Regions from separate parts of the Halanaerobium sehlinense genome, predicted to be linked through region 2. Evidence: riboswitches for the same ligand, from Rfam matches in the RefSeq annotation. Region 2 holds a riboswitch; the other holds the start of a gene.
What was found. Region 2 has a riboswitch for lysine ahead of ACZ446_RS06815 (diaminopimelate decarboxylase family protein). Riboswitches for the same ligand answer to the same signal wherever they lie in the genome.
Positions count from the first base shown of each region.

Region 1: it holds a riboswitch for lysine, as region 2 does, so the genes downstream of both, ACZ446_RS08920 (Na+/H+ antiporter NhaC family protein) here and ACZ446_RS06815 (diaminopimelate decarboxylase family protein) in region 2, are expected to answer to the same signal.

Region 1 is NZ_AP042442.1:1,813,820-1,817,248, forward strand. It holds gene ACZ446_RS08910 (tRNA(Met) cytidine acetate ligase) at 1-525, shown strand, start outside; gene ACZ446_RS08915 (YlbL family protein) at 531-1,541, opposite strand; lysine riboswitch at 1,741-1,926, shown strand; gene ACZ446_RS08920 (Na+/H+ antiporter NhaC family protein) at 2,038-3,429, shown strand, end outside.
Region 2 is NZ_AP042442.1:1,424,328-1,427,756, reverse strand. It holds gene dapA (4-hydroxy-tetrahydrodipicolinate synthase) at 1-308, opposite strand, end outside; gene ACZ446_RS06815 (diaminopimelate decarboxylase family protein) at 310-1,542, opposite strand; lysine riboswitch at 1,684-1,872, opposite strand; gene gdhA (NADP-specific glutamate dehydrogenase) at 2,156-3,429, shown strand, end outside.

The sequences.
Region 1 (3,429 bases), 390 kb from region 2:
TATGTCAAAAATAATTCTAAAAAACAAATAATATTAAAAACTATAGATCAAATCAGACGTCTCCAGGCTTCAGATTTAAAAAAATACAAAGGTATCAGTAATGGCTTGGAAAACCGCTTTATCGATATAGCTGCAGTAGAATCTAACGCTGAGTCATTTCTAGAAGCTTTAAAATCTAAAAATCTAACAGAAAGCAAAATCAAAAGAAAAATTCTACAAATTTACTTTTCATTAGATGCTTCAAAAATTACAGCAGCAGAGAATAATGCTCCACATTACCTACGAGTTCTGGGTGTAAAAAAAGGTAAAGAATATCTGCTTTCTAAACTGCAGGCTGAAGCAAGGACTGAAGTTATCATCAATCCTGCCGAAAAAATAAATAGAATCAACCTGGGAGCTTCAGATCCTCTCGAGCTTTCATTAAGCTATGATCTAGTAGCAGGTGATCTTTATGCACTTTTATATGAAAATCAGGAACACAGTCAGGCACGCAGAGATTTTTACCAGCGGTTAATCAAAATATGATAAGGTTATAGTTTAAGATCCTCTTCTAAATAATTAATAATATCAGAAATTGTTTTCACCTTTAATAATTCTAAACCATCAGCATATTCAACAGCAGTATCATAGTTATCTTCCGGCACAATAAATAAATCGACACCAACTTCTTTGGCTGCCATAATTTTATATTTAACCCCATCAATTCTACCTATTTCACCATCTAAACTTATTGTTCCGGTTCCGGCTATTTTGCGGCCGCCTGTAATATCTTCTGGAATCAGCTGGTTATAAATTTCCATTGTAAAAACACTACCAGCTGAAGGACCGATTATATTATCTGTCTCAAAGCTAACTTCACCTGGTATATCATATTCTAAACCTCTGGAACTAATTAAAACTCCAATTGAAGGGTTGCCTTCATTACCTTCCAATTCTACAGTTTCTAAATTGAAGACCAACTCTTTCTCATCTCTGATAACTTTAATTTCAACTGTATCACCAATATTTCTATTTTTTATTATATTAACAGCATCTGCAGCCATTTCCACCTTTTTACCATCAACAGCAGTTATTAAATCGTCTTTTTTGAGGTTATTATATGCTGAGCCCTCTTTCATAACTTCTACTACTTCTGCCCCTTCTCCGGATACCTGAACCTCATAGCCAGCCTGCCTAAAAGCAACTGCTTGAGCCTGAAGCTTACTCTCTTCCATAAGTTCAGCCATTAAATTGATATATTCACTCATTTCCATATCTTCAGGCAGCTGATCAGCAATTGAAGTTAACTCTTTATCATCAGGTGAAAAAAGGCTTAGATAAAAATAATCCCAGGCCATTGCCCTTCTGCTGCTAACTGCCGTTAATAAAAACTCTCCCTGATTATCATAACCATCTTTAACTTTTATCATTGGTGATAATTCTGCTGCTATTCCGGGTTCCATAACCTGGTAAGGAACAGGAACAAAATTACTTATTACAAATAATATTAAAATTATTCCAATTAAGCGTGAATAAAACTTATTTATATATTTCTTTTTCATATCTATCTTCCTCTTTAGATAATTTTTTAATGTTAAATTTGCAAAAACCAGCACTACTATTATATATGATAAATACTTCTAAATGCAAAATTTTTTTGTAGATTCCTTGACATCGATTATTTGCTAAGTTATAATCGTTATAAATTGAATATCTGAGATTTGATTAGCAGTTTAACTAATCATAAAATACCTCATTTTTTGATGAGGTAGAGGTGCGGAAAAAATTATTAACTTTTATATTTATCCTGAACCAGGATCATAAATTAAAAGTGAAAGGTTTTTCTGCCGAAGTGGGTTTTTATGGTTCTAAAAATCTACTGGGTCTGTGTATAAGATATACAGAACTGTCATAATAATTTATTTATTATGTTGTGCTATCTCAAGTAACAATCAAGAAAATGAGGCGATTTTTGCTATTAACCCGGCATATCGCTGGGTATTTTTTATGCCTTTAAAATTAATTGCTAATTAAAACAAAAAACAAGGAGGATCTATTATGGAAAGTTATGGAATTATTTCTTTACTGCCGCCACTGCTGGCAATTATTTTAGCCTGGTGGAGTAAGCAGGTTGTATTATCATTATTTTTAGGAGTTTTTGCAGGTGCATTAATTACAAATGCATATAATCCACTTTTTGCTTTTATGCATACTTTGGATAATTATATTTTAGCATCTCTTGCAGATTCCTGGAATGCTGGAATCATATTATTTTTATTAGCTATGGGTGGAATGATTGGAATCATAAACAAATCAGGTGGAATTATTGCAATTGGTGAATACGTTGCTGAAAGAGCAAATTCAGTTGTTAAAACACAGTTTGCCGCCTGGGTAATGGGTGTACTTATCTTCTTTGATGACTATGCAAACACCTTGATTGTAGGAAATACAATGCGTCCAATTACAGATAAAATGAAAATTTCAAGAGAAAAATTAGCTTTTATAGTCGATTTAACTGCTGCTGCAGTTTCTAGTATTGTTCCAATTTCAACCTGGATTGCTTTTGAAGTTGGTGTTATTAGAGATGGCTTTGACTCTTTAGGATTAGAAATGAGTGCTTATGGAACTTTTGTGCAGACAATACCTTATCGCTTTTATAGTATTTTTGCCCTTGGTTTTGCTTTAATTATTATTTTTACAGCCAAAGACTTTGGCCCAATGTTAAAAGCTGAAAAAAGAGCCCGCTCTACAGGAGAAACTTTAAGACCTGGATCAACACCAATGGTTTCACAGGAAATGGAAGAAATCGAACAGCCTGAAGGTGAAAGTTTTACTTTTACAAATTCATTTTTACCTATTATTGGTGTTATTTTAGTTACCCTAATCGGTCTCTGGTATAATGGAGGCGGTTTAGAAGCTGGAACTTCAATCAGAGATGCTTTTGGAAATGCAGATGCCAGTATTGTTCTTTTATGGGCAGCAATTAGTGGTAGTTTTATTGCTGGAATTCTTGCTTTTGCAAAAGGTATTTTGACAATTAGTGAAACTGTTGATGGTTGGATTGATGGTGCAAAATCAATGTTTATTGCCTGTTTAATTCTTGTTTTAGCCTGGTCAATTGGAAGTATTACTGATGACTTAGGTACTGCAAATTTTTTAGTTTCTATTTTAGAAGGTAATATAATACCTGAAATTGTACCTGTAATGATTTTTGTTTTCTCTGCTTTTATTGCCTTTACAATTGGAAGTTCCTGGGGTACAGTTGCAATAGTAATGCCGCTGGCAATTCCTTTAGCTAACTCAATTGGAATTCCAATGCTGCCTACAATTGCAGCAGTTTTAACTGCAAGTGTTATGGGTGACCACTGCTCACCTATTTCAGACACAACTATCATGTCTTCTACTGCTTCTGCTGTAGATCATATGGACCATGTTACTACCCAGATGCCA
Region 2 (3,429 bases):
ACAATTAAAGCTCCATCAGCACCATTTTCTTCAGCCAGTTTATTCATCTCAATAACTTTCACAGTATCATTGGTTCCTGTTCCAACAATTACTGGAACTTCACCATCAGCTTTGGCAACTGCCATTTTTGTTAATTTTTCTCTTTCTCCTAAATGAACTGTAGGAGATTCACCTGTAGTCCCCAGTACAACAAGTGCATCAACCTCGTTTTCTAATTGATAATCTAAAAGCTTTTCAAATAAATCATAATCAACCTCTCCATTATCCTTAAATGGAGTGATCAATGCTGTACCTACACCTTTAAACATATTAATAGCCCCCTATAATAGTAGTTGTATAATCTTCAAAACTCTCATCTCTTCTAATCTGTTTTACTTCCCCATCAACAGTATATAAAAATTCTCCATTTCTCAGCATTCCATTATAATTAAAGCCCATCGCGTGACCATGAGCACCTGTATCGTGAATAACTAATAAATCTCCCAATTTACTTTTAGGTAGTTTGCGGTCAATAGCAAATTTATCGTTGTTTTCACAGAGTGAGCCAATTACATCATAAATTTCGAATTCGCTTTCTCCCCGCGCCTCTGCATCAATATTTGTTAAGTGGTGGTAACTTCTATACATTGCAGGTCTCATTAGATCTGACATTGAAGCATCTACCCCCAGATATTTTTTATATGTTTCTTTTTCCTTAATAACTTTTGTGACCAAATAGCCAGACTCACCGGTAATATAACGTCCGGATTCCATAAAAATCTTGGGCTCAAGTCCGTTTTCTTTAAGAATCTTATCATATGATGATTTAACTTCTCGGGCAATTGCCTGAACATCGACAATTTGCTCTTTTTCATAGGGAATTCCAATGCCTCCCCCAATATTAATAAAATCAATTTCTACACCATAGTCTGAAATTATTTTTCTGGCAAATTCAAAGAGCATTTCAGTATATTCTCCAAAAATTTGAGGATCATTTTCGTTAGAGACAACCATAGTGTGCAGACCGATTGAGCTAATCTTATTTTCTTTTAAAAAAGCTACTGCATCTCTGATCTGTTCAGCTGTTGAGCCAAATTTTGATTCCTTTGAATCACCCATGATTTCATTTTCAATTGAACCAGGATTTAATCTAAAGCAGATATTTTCCGGAATAATTCCATTTTCAAAAAGCTCATAAATATCAGGAGCATAATCAATATTAATGATGGCTCCTCTATCAACTGCATATTGATAGGCTTCTAATGTTGTTAGGTTAGAAGTAAACATAATATCCTCACCACTAAAACCAACTTCCTCAGCCAGTTTAATTTCAGTCACAGTTGCTGCATCAACTCCACAGCTATTTTCCTTCATAATCTTTAAAATATGAGGATTTGGATTAGCTTTAATAGCAAAATATTCTTTAAAATCAATCCAATCAAAGGAAGAAATTAAAGTATTTAAGCGATCTACAATAACCTGTTCATCATAGATATGAAAAGGGGTTCCAAATTCTTCAACTGTCTCTCTAATTTTATTCTCGGCAATAGTTATTTTTTTCATAAATCTACTCCATTTTTATATTTTTTTACTACATTTATTCTATCATAATTTAGTGATAAAAGAAAAATATATAGGTATATAACAAAAACTCAGCGAAATCGCTGAGTTAAATACTTAATCAGAGAAATCACCTCTTCCATCATTCGAGATAGCTCAACATCAACAGCCTGGATAAAGCTGTTAATGACAGTTCTGCACATATTTTATACAGACCCAGCAGACAGTCATTAAACCCTGACTGAATACTTCGGCGAATTAGCCTTTTTTTAACAAAAGCGGTTTAAGCCTAATTGAAAAATACTGATCTAAATTCGCGCCTCTACCCCATCTGATTGATGAGGCATTTTCCTATTAAAATTTATTCTATTTGAACTTTGTTTAAGTATATATAATAGTAGAAAGCTTGTCAAGAATTAAGCGGCTTTTTTAAGCTAAATTATCAAAATAGGTGTCTGGATTAAATGGCATTATATGCAATTATCCTTGTATACAATGGAAAAAATAGCTTTTATAATTGATTTTAAAAGAAATATATATTAATATTAATTTGTATAGTTCAATCGAAAATATTTATTGAGGAGTGAGAAGTTTGAATAGTTATACTGAAAAGGTTATGGAACAGGTAGTTGAAAGAAATCCTGGTGAAGCAGAATTTCATCAGGCTGTAGAAGAAGTTTTAGAATCTTTAGATCCGGTATTTGAAAAACATCCAGAGTTTGAGGAAAATGGTATTTTAGAAAGAATTGTTGAACCAGAAAGACAGATTATTTTTCGCGTTCCCTGGGTAGATGATCAGGGTAAAACACATGTTAATCGTGGTTTCAGAATAGAATATAACTCAGCTTTAGGTCCCTATAAAGGTGGATTAAGATTCCATCCTTCAGTTTATGCAGGGATTGTTAAATTTTTAGGTTTTGAACAAATCTTTAAAAATGCACTAACCGGACGTCCTATTGGTGGAGGTAAAGGTGGTAGTGATTTTGATCCTAAGGGTAAATCTGATCAGGAAGTTATGCGCTTCTGCCAGAGTTTCATGACAGAATTGTCACGTCATATTGGTGATAAAACTGATGTACCTGCAGGAGATATCGGTGTTGGTGGTAGAGAAATTGGTTATCTTTTTGGTCAGTACAAGAGAATCAAAAATAGATATGAAGCTGGTGTTTTAACAGGTAAAGGTCTTGACTGGGGTGGAAGTCTGGTTCGGACTGAGGCAACAGGCTATGGTCTGGTTTACATACTAGAAGAAATGCTGAAAGATCATAAGGTATCTTTAAATGATAAAAAGGTTGTTATCTCAGGTTCTGGTAATGTAGCAATTTATGCTAATGAAAAAGTTACCCAGTTGGGAGCAAAAGTTGTTGCAATGAGTGATTCTTCCGGTTATTTATATGATGAAAACGGAATTGATTTAGAGTTAGTAAAAGAAATCAAGGAAGAAAGACGGGGTAGAATTAAAGAATATTTAGACGAATATCCTGAAGCAGAATACTGTGATAACTGTACAGATATCTGGTCTATTGAATGTGACATTGCTCTTCCCTGTGCAACCCAGAATGAAATGGATGCAGAAGATGTCCAGACATTAGTTGATAATGGAGTAATTGCTATTGGTGAAGGTGCTAATATGCCGCTAACTCCAGAGGCAATTAAAATTGTTAAAGATAAGGAAGTATTTTATATTCCTGGCAAAGCTGCTAATGCTGGTGGAGTTGCAACATCTGCAATCGAAATGACTCAAAATGCAATGTTTGATGAATGGACATTTGATAAGGTTGATCAGGAGCTCCAAAAAATCATGGTCGGCATTTACAAAGATGCAAGTAAAGTTGCTGCAGAATATGGCATGGAAGGTGATTTAGTGGCTGGCGCTAATATTGCTGGTTT